4 regions of the Chryseobacterium sp. 1B4 genome follow, and region 3 is predicted to be linked to each of the others. Evidence: riboswitches for the same ligand, from Rfam matches in the RefSeq annotation. Region 3 holds a riboswitch; each other region holds the start of a gene.
What was found. A riboswitch is a leader RNA that binds a small molecule or an ion and turns the genes downstream of it on or off. The one in region 3 is predicted to bind cobalamin.
Positions count from the first base shown of each region.

Region 1: linked by a shared signal. The riboswitch ahead of OWR28_RS18530 (acyl-CoA thioesterase) and the one ahead of OWR28_RS20955 (TonB-dependent receptor domain-containing protein) in region 3 are both predicted to bind cobalamin.
Region 2: linked by a shared signal. The riboswitch ahead of OWR28_RS01545 (TonB-dependent receptor domain-containing protein) and the one ahead of OWR28_RS20955 (TonB-dependent receptor domain-containing protein) in region 3 are both predicted to bind cobalamin.
Region 4: linked by a shared signal. The riboswitch ahead of metE (5-methyltetrahydropteroyltriglutamate--homocysteine S-methyltransferase) and the one ahead of OWR28_RS20955 (TonB-dependent receptor domain-containing protein) in region 3 are both predicted to bind cobalamin.

Region 1 covers NZ_JAPNUF010000008.1:468,607-472,823, reverse strand. Annotated here, with positions in the region: gene OWR28_RS18540 (XAC2610-related protein) at 1-558, shown strand, start outside; gene OWR28_RS18535 (HD domain-containing protein) at 567-1,157, shown strand; gene OWR28_RS18530 (acyl-CoA thioesterase) at 1,208-1,591, opposite strand; cobalamin riboswitch at 1,707-1,886, opposite strand; gene OWR28_RS18525 (hypothetical protein) at 1,921-2,628, opposite strand; gene OWR28_RS18520 (ATP-binding cassette domain-containing protein) at 2,751-3,413, opposite strand; partial or broken gene OWR28_RS18515 (endonuclease MutS2) at 4,103-4,217, opposite strand, start outside.
Region 2 covers NZ_JAPNUF010000002.1:112,457-116,673, reverse strand. Annotated here, with positions in the region: gene OWR28_RS01550 (DUF5074 domain-containing protein) at 1-173, opposite strand, end outside; gene OWR28_RS01545 (TonB-dependent receptor domain-containing protein) at 194-2,020, opposite strand; cobalamin riboswitch at 2,052-2,229, opposite strand; gene OWR28_RS01540 (T9SS type A sorting domain-containing protein) at 2,365-3,678, opposite strand; gene OWR28_RS01535 (AraC family transcriptional regulator) at 3,834-4,217, shown strand, end outside.
Region 3 covers NZ_JAPNUF010000009.1:327,578-331,794, reverse strand. Annotated here, with positions in the region: gene OWR28_RS20965 (cytochrome c peroxidase) at 1-196, shown strand, start outside; gene OWR28_RS20960 (transporter) at 209-1,156, shown strand; cobalamin riboswitch at 1,250-1,437, shown strand; gene OWR28_RS20955 (TonB-dependent receptor domain-containing protein) at 1,548-3,581, shown strand; gene OWR28_RS20950 (YncE family protein) at 3,578-4,217, shown strand, end outside.
Region 4 covers NZ_JAPNUF010000007.1:947,135-951,351, reverse strand. Annotated here, with positions in the region: gene OWR28_RS14350 (aminotransferase class I/II-fold pyridoxal phosphate-dependent enzyme) at 1-10, opposite strand, end outside; gene OWR28_RS14345 (GNAT family N-acetyltransferase) at 104-655, shown strand; gene OWR28_RS14340 (hypothetical protein) at 752-1,294, shown strand; gene OWR28_RS14335 (Lrp/AsnC family transcriptional regulator) at 1,367-1,828, opposite strand; cobalamin riboswitch at 2,023-2,207, shown strand; partial or broken gene metE (5-methyltetrahydropteroyltriglutamate--homocysteine S-methyltransferase) at 2,382-4,217, shown strand, end outside.

The DNA.
Region 1 (4,217 bases), on a different contig from region 3:
GGCCAATGTGGAGGAAAAGGAACGGTAGAATTGTTTGACAATAATAACAGTAAGGTACAGAGTTTTGTTTCTGATAACCTTGTTTTAAATCCGAAACAGGGACAAAAATTGATTCCGGGGAAACTGATTCCTCTGGCAAATGACCAGCGTTCAGTCATTACAGATGATTTTAATTTTGACGGAACCGAAGATGTGGCGATAAGAAACGGGAATATGGGAAATTACAGCTCGGCTTCTTATGATGTGTATGTATTCAACAGCACAAGAATGGCATTTGTGAAAAGTGAAGAACTTACAGACCTGGGCTCGAGTGGTTTTGATTTTTTTGAAACAGACGCCAAACGCAAACGTCTTATTTCCTACGGTAAGTCCGGTTGCTGCAGGCTTTTTACAACAGAATATGCTGTCATTCCGAACAAAGGGCTGGACAGGGTGCTTGAAAAAGAGGAAGATATGACCAATGAGGATCAGGTAAGGGTAATAACGAAAGAAAAGATCAATAATAAATGGATTACCAAAACCAAGGTATATCCGGCAGATCAGTATAACAAAAAATAAAAAGTAAGATGAAAATTCAGAAAGAAATCGATTTTATCCTGGCAGTGGATGCTCTGAAAAATGTGCAGCGAAGAAATTACAATGCTGACGATTCCCGGAGAGAGAATACAGCAGAGCATTCATGGCAGATCATTATCCTGGCTCAGATCCTTTATCCTTATGCCAAAAACCGTGCAGATATTGATTTACTAAGAGTAATAAGGATGCTTTCCATTCATGACCTGGTTGAAATAGAAGCCGGAGATACTTTTATTTTTGATGAAAAAGCAATGGTAGGAAAGTTTGAAAGAGAAAAGGCATCTGCCCAGAAGATCTTTGGAATTCTGGATGAACCTTTACGTACAGAGTTCTTTAATCTATGGCTTGAGTTTGAGGAAGAAAAGACTCCGGATGCTATTTTCGCCTGCGGGATTGACAGAATCATGCCGTTTATCTTAAATTCCCATACTGCGGGAAAAAGCTGGACTGAAGCAGGAGTCACAGAAAAACAAATCAGAAATATGCTTGAAAATGCGATCAGCAGGGCATCAGATGAAATGGGTGAGGCCTTTGAACTTTTACTGAACAGAAGTCTGGAAACGGAAAAGGTTTTGAAATAATTTCAATGAAAAATTTCGGGCGGCCAGAGGCCGCCCGAAATTTTTAGTATTTATAGTATCTGAATTGGTTTCTTGAATTCATCAATCGCTACAAAAGTAAAATCACCTACAATAGCTTTTTCTCTTTCGTAGGAATACATCTGCTCCGTGTAAATTTCAACATTTACTTTCATACTGGTTTTTCCTACGTATGAAACCTTCCCGATCAGTTCCACAATAGTTCCGGCAGGAATAGGTTTTTTGAAATCGATTTTGTCACTGCTTACCGTTACCACCCTTTTTCTGGCAAAACGGGTTGCTGTGATAAAAGCTACTTCGTCCATCAGCTGCATAGCCGTACCACCGAAAAGGGTATCGTAATGATTGGTTGTGTTAGGGAAAACCGCTTTAAAGATTCTGGTTTCGGATGCTTCAATTCTTTCTTCTGTAGTCATATATCATTATTAATTAAAGCGAAATGAGAGATATCAAAACAACAGAACAATGACAGGAACTTTGGAAATTCCTGAAACAATTCATCAGATCAATACAACTTCAGATCGCGAAAGTTACATGTTTAAGAAAAAGGCAGGTCTCCTGACTTGTAACATCATTTATCTCCTTCCCATGCCTCGCACAGTGGATCTTTGATAAAGACTTCAGTTACTTACAGTTGCGCGACAGTCCGTGATTTTCACACGGTTCCCTTTTAATCTGCAGTGATGCAGAACCAATTTCTGTGATGAATAAGTATTAAAACTTTTCGGATGCAAAAATAATGAATTTATTCCGGATTATGGAAAATAATCTGGCTGATTACCCTTCCTTTCTTGATGGTCCACAGCGTTGTATATCTGTTTTCTCCTGAACCGTTGATCATATAAAGAAAAATATTATCGTTATCAAGGGAAGTTACTCCGACGTTCTCAAAATCCATGGTAGGCTGGAACATGTTTTTGATGGCTTCCCTTACAAAAACAGAACCTCTTCCGGGTTGTTGTACCCTGATTGATTTGATTTCAGTCATCCCTTCGGGAAGATCATTTCCGATTCCCCAGGGTTTTACTTTGTCAATGGTAAGGAGCTTTCCTTCCGCATCTTTTTCCTTTTTACGGTATCCTGCATTGGAAGGATAGATATCAATCACCACTTTGCTTCTTTGGGCAGTAGGGATTTTAGGATCGGAATTGTCGGTGAAAATAAGTGATCTTCCGTTTTTAGATTTGGAAGGGGTATAGGCGGGAAGCTGATCAATATAAGCAATACGCTCTTTATTCACCATTCCTTCTTTATCAAGAGTTTCATAACGCACAAACGGCTTGTCATCATCCTGTTTCTCGGGATATTTGATCCAGATCCATTCTGTTTCTCCCGGAGCAGGCTTTACATAAACAAATACATCACCTTTGCGCATACGGATCTTATCTACAATTTTTCTGTAATTGTCTTTATGAACCCGCACATTGGCATATCCCTCGTCAGCTTTTACCACTCCGAAAGGAACTTTATTCTGCCCCTTTACAAAGGCTAAAGAAAAATACTGAAAGCAGATAAATAGAATGCTTTGTTTATGAAAGTCATCATGAAAATTTTTTGTTCCTTCAAATATATAAATTAAATGCTTTTCGGAAGATAATTATACCGCTGCAGTTCATTTAAATCTTGTAATTGTTTCAGATGGCCGTCTGAAAGCAGATACATAAGTACAGAAATATCCAGAACATCTTTAAAATTATGGTCAGAAATAATAAATCCTTTATGGGCTGACTCCAGAAGTATATTTTTCTTTAGTTCTTCAGTAACCTTAGGAGAAAGACTATGAAATGGCTCGTCCAGTAAAATAAAATCCGCTTCAGAATAAATAATCATCAGGGTTTCAATGATTCTCTGCTCACCCTTGGAAAGGTTTTTAGGTTTTTCATGAAGAAAAGGTTGTACAAACTCTGAATTAAAAAGTAATTCAGTATTCTTTTGGTTACAAAAAAGGGGAATCAGGTTTTTGATTTTTATATATTGGGGTAGAAACAGCTCCTGTGGCAAATAGGAGATCCGGTTTTTTCTGTCGGAAATGTTTTTCAGAATAGTGTTGTCATATTTTATAAACTGAGTATCGCCATATTCAGTGCCGAAAATAATGTTCATCAATGTTGATTTTCCGCTTCCATTTCTGCCTAATAACCCTATAACCTGCCCTGTTTCGCATCCTATATAAATATCCTGCAGAATTTTCCTTTCATGGAAAGATTTTGTTACACTATCAATATGAAGCTTACTCATAAGAACAGTGTTATAGTTTTTACAAGAAATCCTGATAATATCGTTCCTGTCCAAAGAAAAGTTCTTGAAAATCCTGAATTAGCGTAAAAATAATATTCGCTTTTAAACCTTACTTCGTACATAAAGTAATGAAGAACCGGTAAAATTAAAAGAAAACTTAATCCAAATGTTTCAGTTCTGTAGGGGAGCAGAAAAGAAATAAGTAACGAAAACAGCAAGGTAGGAATGAGGGTTTTTTTATAAAAAATCCAAAGAATAGTAAAGTTTCTGACCATGTTCAATACTTTTAGAATAGGTATCCGATATTTAAATATATGGAGGTTGGTTGTTTAAACTTTTATAATCGTTATTTAAACCACAAAAGGCACAAAAGTTTTAAACACTTCAGTTTTTTCAGAACCAGACCTTATGCATAATAAGTACACCTAAGTTTTGTGAAAATCTTTGATTTTCATCTTATGTGAACTTTTCTGCGGTATCATTTTAAACTTACTTCAGTGAACTCAAGCATTTAGAATGAACCCTTTTGTGACTTTTGCGGTTTTGTAAAGTTTAAACAACTTTATGAATTCAAATATATTAAAAACCTTTATACAAGAGAAAAATTAAAAGATTCATTAAGAAATAAATAAAAAGAGAGAGCACTGAAAAGTGCTCTCTGTATTTGCATACATTAATCCTCAGACTAATTAAATTCTCTCAAGCTCATCCGCGTCAATCGTGGTTTTGAAAGTGCCGTAATTGACAATCACTTTATTACGTGAGATTTTCTCAATGGTACCCACACTGGTGCTTCCTGTAATA
Region 2 (4,217 bases), on a different contig from region 3:
ACGAAAGTTACTTTAGCTCCCTGGCTGTTATAATTACCTTCATTAGAGATAAAATATCCGTTCTGATAAGTGATCGGAGAAACTTCAAATTCCTCAGAATCACTTGTACATGAAGACATATTAAACAATAGTACCACTGCAAATAATACAGTTAAAAGTTTAGTTATTTTCATAATTTATTCAATTTTAATTATTAAAAATTTATTGCTGCATACACGCTATAGTTTCTTTTCGGTAAAGGATTGAAAGAAACGGTTTTATAGTATGTATTGGTTAGATTATTCACTTTAAACCCTAAGGTATACTTTTTTGCCAGGGTTGCAGAAACACCCATATTTAAAAGAAAATAAGGATCTATAGCTTCTGACCTTTTTTCATCACTTGTGGTGTAGGTAACCCCGTTCAGCAATGTCTGGGTAAAAAATTTAAAGAAACCATATTCATAATCCAGATTAACCGTTCCTCTGTGTATAGGAACGTAAGGTCTCTGCATGTTTGTTTCTTTATCAATAGATTTTGCATAATAATATCCTGCATTCGCATGGATTTTATGACTTCCCAGTTGTTTGCTGAAAGAAAGCTGAGATTCCAGCCCGTAAGATTCTGCTTTATTGACATTAAAAGCCTGCCAGTACCCTTTAGCAGTTGGCAGCCATACAATAAGATCTGTAATATTCATATAATAAGGAGAAAGGCTAAGCCTGAAATCTCCTACTTTGAACTCATTAGTCATATCCACCTGAGTTGAGGTTTCCGGTCTCAGGTCTTTATTTCCGCCCGGTTCATAGTAAATATCATTAAATGACGGATATCTGAAATTTTTGGAGACATTAATGCCCACATCATACCATTTTGCAGCGCTCCATTTTCCGGAGAATGAATACATTAACGGTGATTTCACATCTTCCACAAAATCTTTTTTAAATCCACCTTCAAAACGCAGGTCTTTCGTTGCAAAATACCGTAATAGCCCTGAAACGGAACCTATATTTCTGCTGACAGTGGATATTCCGTTCTGATATCCTTCTCCTTTATTGACCTGAAACTCTCCGATCAGATTAAAATTCCATTTTGAATTCAGGAAATAATTGAAATCATTTTTAAAAATATAATTTTTCCCGGTTCCACTGCTGGATTTAGGTTGGGTCAACGAACCGAAATACTGGAAATTTTCCTCTGTATAGGCAGCCTTAAAAGAGTTGCTGAACTTTGTTTTGTTCCAGTCCCAGGAAAGAATGCTCCTTACGCTTTGCGTTTTATATTTAGTTTTTGTCCCTGTTTCCTCATACACCGGATAATGCTGTGAGGAATCAAAAAACTGGCTCTGCCATGAAATTTTATGATCGTTCGTAATTCTATAGGATGCCCCTACATTGAACGTTGTATTGTAATAATTCCCGTTTCTGTTGACATAGTTAAGGTCACTTACCTTATAATCATTTTCACTTACGGAGTAATTTCCTGAAGCTTTAAAGCTGAACTTATCATTGCTGTAAGAACCTTTTACAAAATTATTATAAGTATTAAAGGAAGCCACTTCAGAAAATAAAGAACCATGGAAACCTTTATTAAAATCGAGGGTATTATTCAGGTGAATGCTTCCCCCAATGGCTCCGCTTCCATAGACAACACTTCCGCCGCCGGCTTTTATTCCGATCTGATCATATCCGAACAATGCGATATTATTGATATCTCCCTGTCCGAGAAAATTGGAATTGATATTAATTCCGTTCCATACAAATGCAGTCTGCTGGGCGGTAGTCCCCCTGAAAGAAGGTGAAGAAACAGCGCCACGGCCATTTTCCTTAATAAATACCTGTGATTGAAATCTCAGAAGTTCCGAAAGGTTGCTGGAGTTCTTCTCAGCATCCTCTGCTGAAATTATTTTTACGGGATGAAAAAGTTTCACCCTGTTCATCTGGTTGTCGAAAACATAAATAGTGTCAATGGTTTTCTCTTGGCCAAAAAGAAAACAACCATACGATGAAAAAAGCAGTACTAAAGATCTTTTTATATCCATACCTTTTTACTTTTCCTCCGAAAGCAATATGTTTTTTGTTATAATCCTGGCAGGTCTCCTGACTTTCGCATTCTGCTCCTTCCCGTTGCTAAACAGTGGTTTTTTGCAGAAACTTGTGTTGCGATTTACAGTTGCGGGGACAGTCCGGGAGTTACACCCGATTCCCTTTTCATTCCAAAATACTGGAAACCAAAATTTTTGCAAAGATAGTTTTTTATGTGTATTCAACAAAAAACCGTGCTTCGCCTTAAAAATGTTATCTTTTGGGTATGTAAACAAAAAAGAACAGCCGCTTTCAATATTGAAAACAGCCATTCATCCCACTACTTTACTATTTATATATGTTATTTTTTGATAAATTTATAAGTCTGTTGCTTTTCTCCCTTCACAGAATATTCCAGAATGTAAGCTCCTTTTGACAAGGATGAAACATCAATTTGTCCTTCTACAGTATTGAATGATTTCACTCTTTGTCCAACCAAATTATAAATCTCTGCCTTGTCTATTTTTCCTGTCCCTTTAAAATATAGAATATCAGTAACCGGGTTAGGATAAATACCCATGCTGTTTTTTTCTTTTACCACATCATTCACAGATAAATATTCAGATGCATCCAGATAAAAAGCAACCATTTGATTGGAAGCATTCACACCCATTCCGGCAATTTTCTTTCCATCCTGAGAAATAGCCAGAGGAAGTCCCATCGTTACTCCATTGGTGGCAATTCCTAAGGATACCGCATAATCATTCAGATTAACTCTTCCGGTGGCAGAGGTCCATATAAAACCCTCGCCAGACATTGGAGGCGCTCCGAATGCTCTGTAATATCCAATAACTTTAGTTCCATCCCCTGAAATTCCTGTTGCTCCTCCCTTGAAACTGAATGATGCATTAGGATGCGTAATATAAGTAAGTCCGCTTACTGCATTCCAAACATAGGGATTAGGATTGGCTGAACCGATGATTGTACTTCCGTCTGCGGAAATACCTCCCGCTTCTCCAACATTATTTCCATTGTTATCTGTAATAAAGCTTTCTACTCCATCCTGCCATTTCGCACCACTCCTGGTACCGTTTGATTCGTCCTGCCATCCGACAATTACCGTTCCTGAAGCATTGATTGCGTTTGCCCTGGAGCTTCGTCCCTGAACAATACTTCCCAGATCTACCATTCCGTTTACTTCATCCCATTTCACAGCATGTGCGTTAGCTGCCGTAAGGAATCCCAGCCCCACAATTGTATTACCATTAGCTGTCATCCCCCAGGTAGAACTTACACTGCCATCCCAGCCGGCAGGAACCAGCCCTCCCCTGTTTACCCATGTGCCCGTAGCTACATCATAAGTCGAGATTTCATTGAAACCTGTTGCAGCATTTGTAACGGAAGATGAGATCTTGGTCCCGTCATTCGAAACTATGGTTCTGCCCGCAGCAGGATATCCGTTTGATATTGAACCTATCTGTACAAGTCCTCCCGATGCATTCCATTTATATATAGCTCCTGCACTTGTATGCAAGCTTACTACTCCATTATCTGAAACAGCTCCTACATTATAATTCCCCAAGCCTATTACAGTAAGCTGAGCTTTCACAATACCCAATTTCAGAAAAAGGCAAGCTGTTAATATTTTCATTGACATTTTGTAAAAATTTTTCATATTTTATTATATTTAGATTTTTTAATTGGTGAAAACAATATTAATATAATATTTACCATACCCAAAGAAATTGACTTTCATAATTCGTGAATTTCAAAAGAATATAATTTTTAAAACATTAATAATCAAACATATAAGAAAACAATATTTTGAATATGGATTTTACCCGAATTATTCAAAAAAACACAAACAACCCAGTATTCATTCAAAAATTATTTGATCATAGCAAAGAAATTCTCCTTGTTATTTTCATTGGCTTTTCCATTATCACCAATGCACAATCCGGTCCTGACTTTACTATCCTGGCAGATAAGGCATTTCTGAAACTCTATCAGAATTCTGACGAATGTATCAGCTATACTCAGGGAATTCTTGTCAGTGATCAGAATACAGAACACAAAATGATCCTTCAGAATATTATTTCCCAGGCTTTTGCTATGAAAGGTGATTATGTACAATCTGTAAATATTTTTGCTCAAAAAGAAGATCCTGACCTGCACAATAATCTTTCTTATTTTATGCAGATCTTCGGTGATTAT
Region 3 (4,217 bases):
AAGGTTTTACACCTTAGAGGCAGTACTCAATTTCTATTCAGATCAGGTGGAAGATAATCCCAATCTTGATCCCCAGCTGAAACAGAACGGGCATGTTGGAATTGCCATGAACAGCCAGGAAAAACAATCCATCATTGCGTTCCTGAAAACATTATCAGATAAACGTTTTATCTCGAATCCAAAATTTGCAGAATAAATTACAGAAGACATGAAGAAGATTATAATGATACTAAGTTTGATCCTGTTGAATCAGTATCAGGCGAAGGCCATAAGAGACAGCGCTTATATTGCTCCGGAAACTTTTAGCAGTTTCGATTTTGATGATGATTGTGATGCGTGCGGTTGTGCAGCAGGAAACGGTTCTTCCGGTTTTGAATCTTTGCTGAATCCACAGTTTATCGGAATCAAATACTTTGCACAACATTACAAAGCCAAAGAAAATTTATTTGTAAAAGACCTTACGCAGGATCAGTATTTCAATACTTTACAGCTTTGGGGGAAAGTTCCACTGACTAAAAAACTAAGTGTTTATGCAAGTCTGCCCTTCCATTTCCATGAAAAACGGACCATGCAGGGAGGTATCAAAATCAATGGAGTAGGGGATATGAATCTGATGGGAATTTACCAGCTGATGAATTCTAAAGATAATTTCCATCACCTGAGCGGAGGTTTAGGCGTGAAAATTCCTCTGGGAAAATTTGATGAAAAAGGAGCATCCGGTGTCAATCCAAGTTTTCAGCTGGGAACCGGAAGCTGGGATTATCAGGCTGCTTTGAATTATAAATTTCAAAAGAATAAGGTCGCAGTATTAGTCAATACAGACTATACGATCAAAACAGAGAACAAGAAAAATTACCGTTTCGGAAACCAATGGAACTATGCCGCAACAGGTTTTTATCAGGTTGCAGGAAACGAAAAGTCGATCTTTTCTGTAAAAACCGGAGTGCAGGGTGAAGTGTATGCACAGAATAAACAGTTTGATGAAGCCCTGCCCAATACAGCAGGAAGCGCTTTGTACGGAAAATTAGGCTTTGAAGCTTCCTATAAAAAGCTGAGCCTGGGAAGTGAAGTCATGCTTCCGATGTATACTCATCTGGCGGGAGGAGATATTGAAGCCAAATCAAGATTCAGTATTTTCCTGAATATTGGAATTTAAAAAGAAAACCCTCGTTGAAATCATGTTAAAGCTCCTTCGGGAGCTTTAATTGTTTATAAATCATGATTTTAGTTGGGTATTAGGAATAATTATTTATCTTTGCCGGAATTTGGTGAGCCGTAAAAAGCTCTTAAAAGGGAATCCGGTGAAAATCCGGAACAGACCCGCTGCTGTAAGCTCCGCACCAAAGTTTTTGAAGAAAAATATCCACTGTTTTCAGGAATGGGAAGGATTTCAAAAATGGAGTAAGTCAGAAGACCTGCCAGAAAATAATCGTTTGACGCTTTCGTGGAATAAAGCTTAGGACATCAATGATTCTGTGCAGTGACCGTTGTGCTTTATCCTTGTATTCTTATATCCATTAGCGTCATCATTATCCCTAAATGAGCTAATGGTGGCAAAACTAACTACTTCTGCAATTTATAAAGCTGTTTTCACTATACTGGTGTTAACATCCCATCTTGTGCTTTCCCAAACCAGGAAAAAAGACAGTCTTCAGGAAGAAACCATTAAAGGAATCAACCTTTATAAAAAGAATTTCAAAGAAATCCTTCCTGCACAAACTTTACAGGGCGAACAGCTGGAAAGACTGAACAGTCATTCTGTAGCAGATGCGCTGCGGTATTTTTCGGGTGTCCAGATTAAAGATTATGGTGGATTGGGTGGTTTGAAAACCATTAATATCCGAAGCATGGGAAGCCAGCATGTAGGGGTTTTTTATGACGGGATTCAGTTGGGAAATGCCCAGAACGGACTGGTTGATCTCGGAAGATACTCTTTGGATGATCTTGAAGAGATATCATTGTACAACGGTCAGAAAAGTGAGATTTTTCAGCCGGCAAAAGATTTCGGTTCTTCAGGGTCTATTTATTTACAGCCTAAAACGCCTGTTTTTAAAGGAACAAGAAAAACGAATCTTACAATAAGAGCAAAAAGTGCTTCCATAGACCTTTTCAATCCGTCATTCCGTTTGGAGCAGAAGATTTCAGAAAGGGTTTCTGCCAGCTTCAGTGGAGAATTTATGCAGAGTGACGGAATTTACAGATTTCGGTATGCCAAGAAATATCCTGACGGGCAGCAGGCTTATGATACCATTGCCAGGAGACAGGACTCAGATATCAAGGCAAAACGTTTTGAAACTTCTTTAAATGGAATTTTAAATAACGGAAGCTGGAATATCAGAGGGTATGGGTATATTTCAGACCGCGGAATGCCGGCACCTATAGTCAACGGACGTTTTGGAGGAAGAGGAGCGAGACTTTCTGATGAAAATTATTTTGTACAGGCCAAGCTGAGAAAAAAGCTGTTCCCGAAATTTGAAACACAGCTGAAAGCAAAATTCGCATACGATTATACCCATTTTATGGATACGGTTCGCTCACAGTCTGTCATTCATACCGATAACACTTATATTCAACGGGAGTTTTATATTTCCTCATCCAATATCTATTCAATCACACCCAACTGGGATGTCAGTCTGAGCGGGGATTTTCAGTACAATAATCTGGATGCCAATCTGGATAATTTTTCATATCCTACGCGCTATACCACATTGGTAGCGTTGGCAACAACCTATCAGTGGAACAGGTTCAAAATTCTGGGAAGCCTTTTAGGAACTTTTACATTTGAAGAAGTAAGGAAAAACAAAAGACCGGGAGATGCCAGGGAGTGGACGCCAGCCGTATTTATGAGCTATCAGCCGGAGATCATCCCGGAACTGACACTCAGAGCATTCTATAAACGGATTTTCCGGCTTCCAACCTTCAATGATCTCTATTATACCAATATCGGAAACACTTACCTGAAGCCGGAATTTACCAACCAGTATGATCTTGGATTTACCTATCAGAAGAATTATAGCAACCGTCTCGTTAAAACCTTTTATGCTAAAGTTGATGGTTACTACAATAAAGTACAGGATAAAATTGTAGCCGCTCCCAACGGAAGCATGTTCCGCTGGCTGATGATGAACCTTGGAATGGTTGAAATCATTGGTGCTGATGTGAATGTACAGACAGAACTTCAGCTGGGAAAAGTAACTCTTAGACCTTTGCTTTCCTATACTTATCAGAGTGCAAAAGATGTGAGTGATCCTGAAGATACTTTCTACAAAAATCAGATTCCTTACACACCATGGCATAGCGGATCTTTCAGTCTGATGGCAGATTATAAAGACTGGAGCTTCAATTACAGCGCAATGTATGTGGGAGAAAGATATGATGTGAACCAGGATAATATTCAGTACAATTATGTGCAGCCATGGTATACTCATGATCTCTCTGTTCAGAAAAAATTCAGATGGGCGAATCATCAATTTAAAGTAAGCCTTGAGATGAATAATATTTTCAATCAATACTATGATGTGGTTATCAATTATCCGATGCCCGGAAGAAATTTTAAACTTATTCTAAACTTTAGCCTATGAGAAAACTAAACTTTTATTTTTTATTTCTTGTCTTAGCTTTTCTTACGTCATGCCGTACAGATGATATTATTGTCCGTCAGGAAGTGGTAGAAGGGCTTCCTTCAGAAAATACTGCAATAAAAGGCTTTTACATGCTGAATGAAGGGAATATGGGCAGTAACAAATGTACCCTGGATTTTTTTGATTATACCAAAGGAACTTATTTCAGAAATATTTACGCGGAAATCAATCCCAATGTGGTAAAAGAACTCGGTGATGTAGGAAATGATATCAAAGTGTATGGAAGCAAACTTTATATTGTTGTCAATGTTTCCAACAAAATAGAAGTGCTGGATGCCAGAACAGCTAAACGCATTACGTCTATTCCTTTGCAAAACTGCAGATATCTTGCCTTCAAAGACGGGAAAGTTTATGCCAGCAGCTATGCGGGTCCTGTAGCTATTAACCCGAAAGCTCCAAAAGGAAAAGTAGTGGAAATCGATACAACATCGCTCTCTATCCAGCGTGAAGTAGTGGTAGGCTATCAGCCGGAGGAACTGGAAATTGTAGGAAATGCCTTATTTGTAGCCAATTCTGGAGGATACAAAGCTCCTGATTATGATAATACGGTTTCCGTAATCGATCTGAATACTTTTA
Region 4 (4,217 bases), on a different contig from region 3:
GACTATCCATTTTATTTGTATTGGATTACAAATATACTCCAATGTGCAGTTAATTTTGCTGCAGTTAAATAATAATCAAAATAAAATTTAAAACAGAAATAATATGAAATTTAGTATTCAGCCTCATTTAGAAACTGAAAAAGTAGATTTATATCCTTTGAAGGAAGAAGATTTTGAAGAAGTGTATGCAGCAGCGGCAGATCCTAAAGTCTGGGAGCAGCATCCCAGTAAAGACCGATGGAAAAAAGATGTATTTAAAGTGTTTTTTGACGGAGCCATTCAAAGTAAAGGCGCATTCCGGGTGGTTGACAAATTCACGGGAAAGATTGTAGGAAGTACCCGCTTTTATGATTATAATCCCAGTGAAAACAGCATCTTTATAGGATATACCTTTTATTCGGTGGATTGCTGGGGTAAGGGAATAAATCCGGTTGTGAAAGCCGCTATGTTAAACTATATTTTTCAGTATGTTGAAAAGGTGTATTTTCAGATTGGAGCTGATAATGTCCGTTCACAAATAGCAATCGGCAGGATTGGAGCAGAGAAAGTAGGTGAAGAGGAAGTAAGCTATTTTGGAGAAAGCTCTTCATTGAATTATATCTATGAAATATCAAAAGAGAAATGGGAAGTTTATTGTAGTTCTGCAAAAAAATAAAATAATTAAAGGGATATATTATTAAAGTTTTGTAGGACTGAATAATGTAATTTTAATACCTTTAACCTTCAAATCATTAGAATTTTAAATTATTCCATGAAGACGAAATCATTCAGTTTTATTGTAACAATCTTTTTTCTGGCATTAAGTGTAACCGCATTTTCACAGAAAACAGCAGCTTTAAATTCCTTATTAGACAGGAATTCAGAATTTATTTTCCCGCAGACAACCGATAAAATCTCAAAAGCATTGAATGTAAAGCCGGTTTTTTATGAAGATGCCAATGAAGAAAAATATGTGAAATGGCCAATGAAGACAGGGCTTGAAATGTATACCAGTCTGGGAAAGGATAATACAGTTAATGAAATGTTTTTTGTTACTTCAGACGACAGGCCAATAGTAGTAGAAGGGCTTCCTTTCGGTCTTATCATGAACAAAAGTACATTGCAGGATTGTAAAACAAAGTTCAGTAAATACGGTGCGAAGGTACAGAAAATGGGTGCAGGAAGTGAATTCCCCGGAGGGTCAAAACTTGTTTTTAAAAAAGGCAAACATTATGCAACACTGCAGTTCGACAGTAAAAGCCTGTTAAAATCATTAAGTTTAACAACAGGAGTTATAAATCCGGCAGTGAATTAATCAGCCGCAAAAATACTACACAATCCGTCAAATAATGACGGATTTTTTATTTGTAACGTGGACTTTAAAAAATTATATCATCAATCCATGGTTGTTTTTTACCTCAGCCATCACAAAAGTACTGTGGGTACTTCCTATAGAATCTACGGAGCCCAGTTTATTGAATACGAAATCCTGGTAATGCTTCATATCCCTTACCTGTACTTTCAGAAGAAAATCAAAATCCCCTGAAATATTGTAGCATTCGGCAACTTCTTCTATTTCCAGAATCTCTTTTACAAAATCATAACCGACAGATCTGTCATGAATTTTCAGCTTGATCTGACAGAAAACGGTAAATCCGCGGTTGAGCTTTTCAGCATCGAGAACTGCAGCATATCTTTTAACGAAGCCTTCCTGTTCAAGCCTTTTTATTCTTTCAAAAACCGGAGAAGCAGAGAGGTTTACCTCTTTGGCAAGTTCTTTTACGGTCAGTTTGGCATTTTTCTGGAGCAGCCTGAGCAGCTGTAAATCCTTATCATCGAGTTGTTCCACAGAATATTATTCTTTAAAATTATAAAAACGGTCAAAGATACAGGATAATATGCTTTTAATTGTTATTCATACGGTTTTATTTGCTTAATTATTGCATTTTGACTGAATTTTATTCTGTATTGTTAATTTTACCCAAAATTAAAAACTTTTACAGAAAGCAGCTGCTGAAAGTAAAAGTACAGTTCTTTAGAGATACTTCATCAAACAGAAAAGGTTTTACTTAACGTAGATTAATAGGGAATCGTGTGCAAATCACGAGCTGTCGCGCAACTGTAAGTAACACGCCAAAGGTTTCTGTCCTTGCATATCCACTGCCAAAGCGGGAAGGATGACAGAAACTGTTACAAGTCAGGAGACCTGCCTTTACTGGATTGACAGTGCTTTCGCGGTCTGAAGCTTTGGGTCATACAGATGATATATCAGATAAGTACGTTTTCTTCTGTGGGAAAACTGTAGGGTCTGCTATGCCATTTTCCCCGGAATTTCTATTCGTTAAGCATTAAGAAGCATTTAAAAAGACTTTAAATCAAGTTTTAATATAAAAGTTTAAAAAATGCAAACTCACATTCTGGGCTATCCGCGTATTGGTAGCAAAAGAGAACTCAAAAAAGCCTGCGAGCAGTATTGGTCAGGTAAAATCCTTCCGGAAGAACTTCTGAATACAGGCAGAAATATCTGTAACCAAAACTGGAATATTCAGAAAGAAGCAGGAATAGATCTTATTCCGTGTAATGATTTTTCATACTATGATCAGGTTCTGGATATGAGCCTTGTGGTGGGGGCAATACCGTCCCGCTACCATGAAGTGGTTCTTAAAAAGAATAACTCTGAGCTGGATCTTTATTTTGCCATGGCAAGAGGATATCAGAAAGAAGGACTGGATATCACAGCAATGGAAATGACCAAATGGTTCGATACCAATTACCATTATATTGTTCCCGAATTTTATAAAAACCAGCAGTTTAAACTGAGCTCAGATAAAATTTTCAATGAATTTGCAGGAGCAAAGCAGGCTGGGATCAACGCCAAACCGGTTATTATCGGGCTGGTTTCTTATCTGTTATTGGGAAAAGAAAAAGAAGAAGGATTTGATAAGCTGGATCTGGCCGGAAACCTTCTTCATGTATACTCGGAAATTTTAACCAAACTTCAGGATCAGGGCGCAGAATGGATTCAGTTTGATGAACCTTTTTGGCATTGGATTTAAATGAGAAGGCAAAAGAAACATATCATTTTGTATATGCTGAAATAAGGAAACGTTTCCCAAAACTGAAATTTATTATTGCCACTTATTTTGAAGGATTAAAAGATAATGCATCACTGGCTGCTTCACTTCCTGTGAATGTGCTGCACGTAGATCTTGTAAGAAATCCTGAACAGCTGGATGATATACTGTACATTATTCCTGAAAGCGTAAGTCTGTCATTAGGGGTGGTTGACGGAAGAAATATCTGGAAAAATGATTATCAAAGTCATTGTCTCTGATAAAAAAAGCAGTGAATCAATTAGGCTCTGAAAGAGTTTTGATCGCACCATCTTGCTCATTGCTGCATTCCCCTTGTGATCTTGATTTTGAAACCAATCTTAATCCTGAAATTAAAAACTGGCTGGCTTTTGCCAAACAGAAAGTAACGGAAGTAGTAACGCTTAAAGAGCTGGTATCGGAAACAGAAATTGATCAGATTCTTGAAGCTTTTGAAGAAAATAAAAAAGCAGTTGAAAGCAGAAGAACTTCTTCTCTTATTCATAATGATCAGGTAAAGCAGAGAGCTAATGCTGTAACAGAAAAGGATACGCAAAGAATTAATATCTTCAGAATCCGTAAAGAACAACAGCAAAAAGCATTACAGCTTCCTTTATTCCCGACAACAACTATCGGGTCGTTTCCGCAGACTGCAGAAGTAAGAAGCTGGAGAGCAAAATTCAAAAAAGGAGAACTGACAGCAGAACAGTATGACAGGCTGCTGAAAGAAGAAACGCAAAGAACAATCCGCTGGCAGGAAGACATCGGAATTGATGTACTGGTTCACGGAGAATTTGAGCGCAATGACATGGTAGAGTATTTCGGAGAACAGCTGGAAGGATTTGTATTCACTAAAAACGGCTGGGTACAGAGTTACGGAAGCCGTTGCGTAAAGCCTCCTGTAATCTTCGGTGATGTTTCCCGCCCAACTCCGATGACGGTTTACTGGTCTCAGTATGCACAATCCCAGACTGAGAAATGGGTAAAAGGAATGCTTACAGGTCCTGTTACGATTTTACAATGGTCTTTTGTACGTGATGATCAGCCACGTTCGGAAACGTGCAGGCAGATTGCATTGGCGATCCGTGATGAAGTGGTGGATCTGGAAAAAGCAGGGATCAGAATTATTCAGATTGATGAACCTGC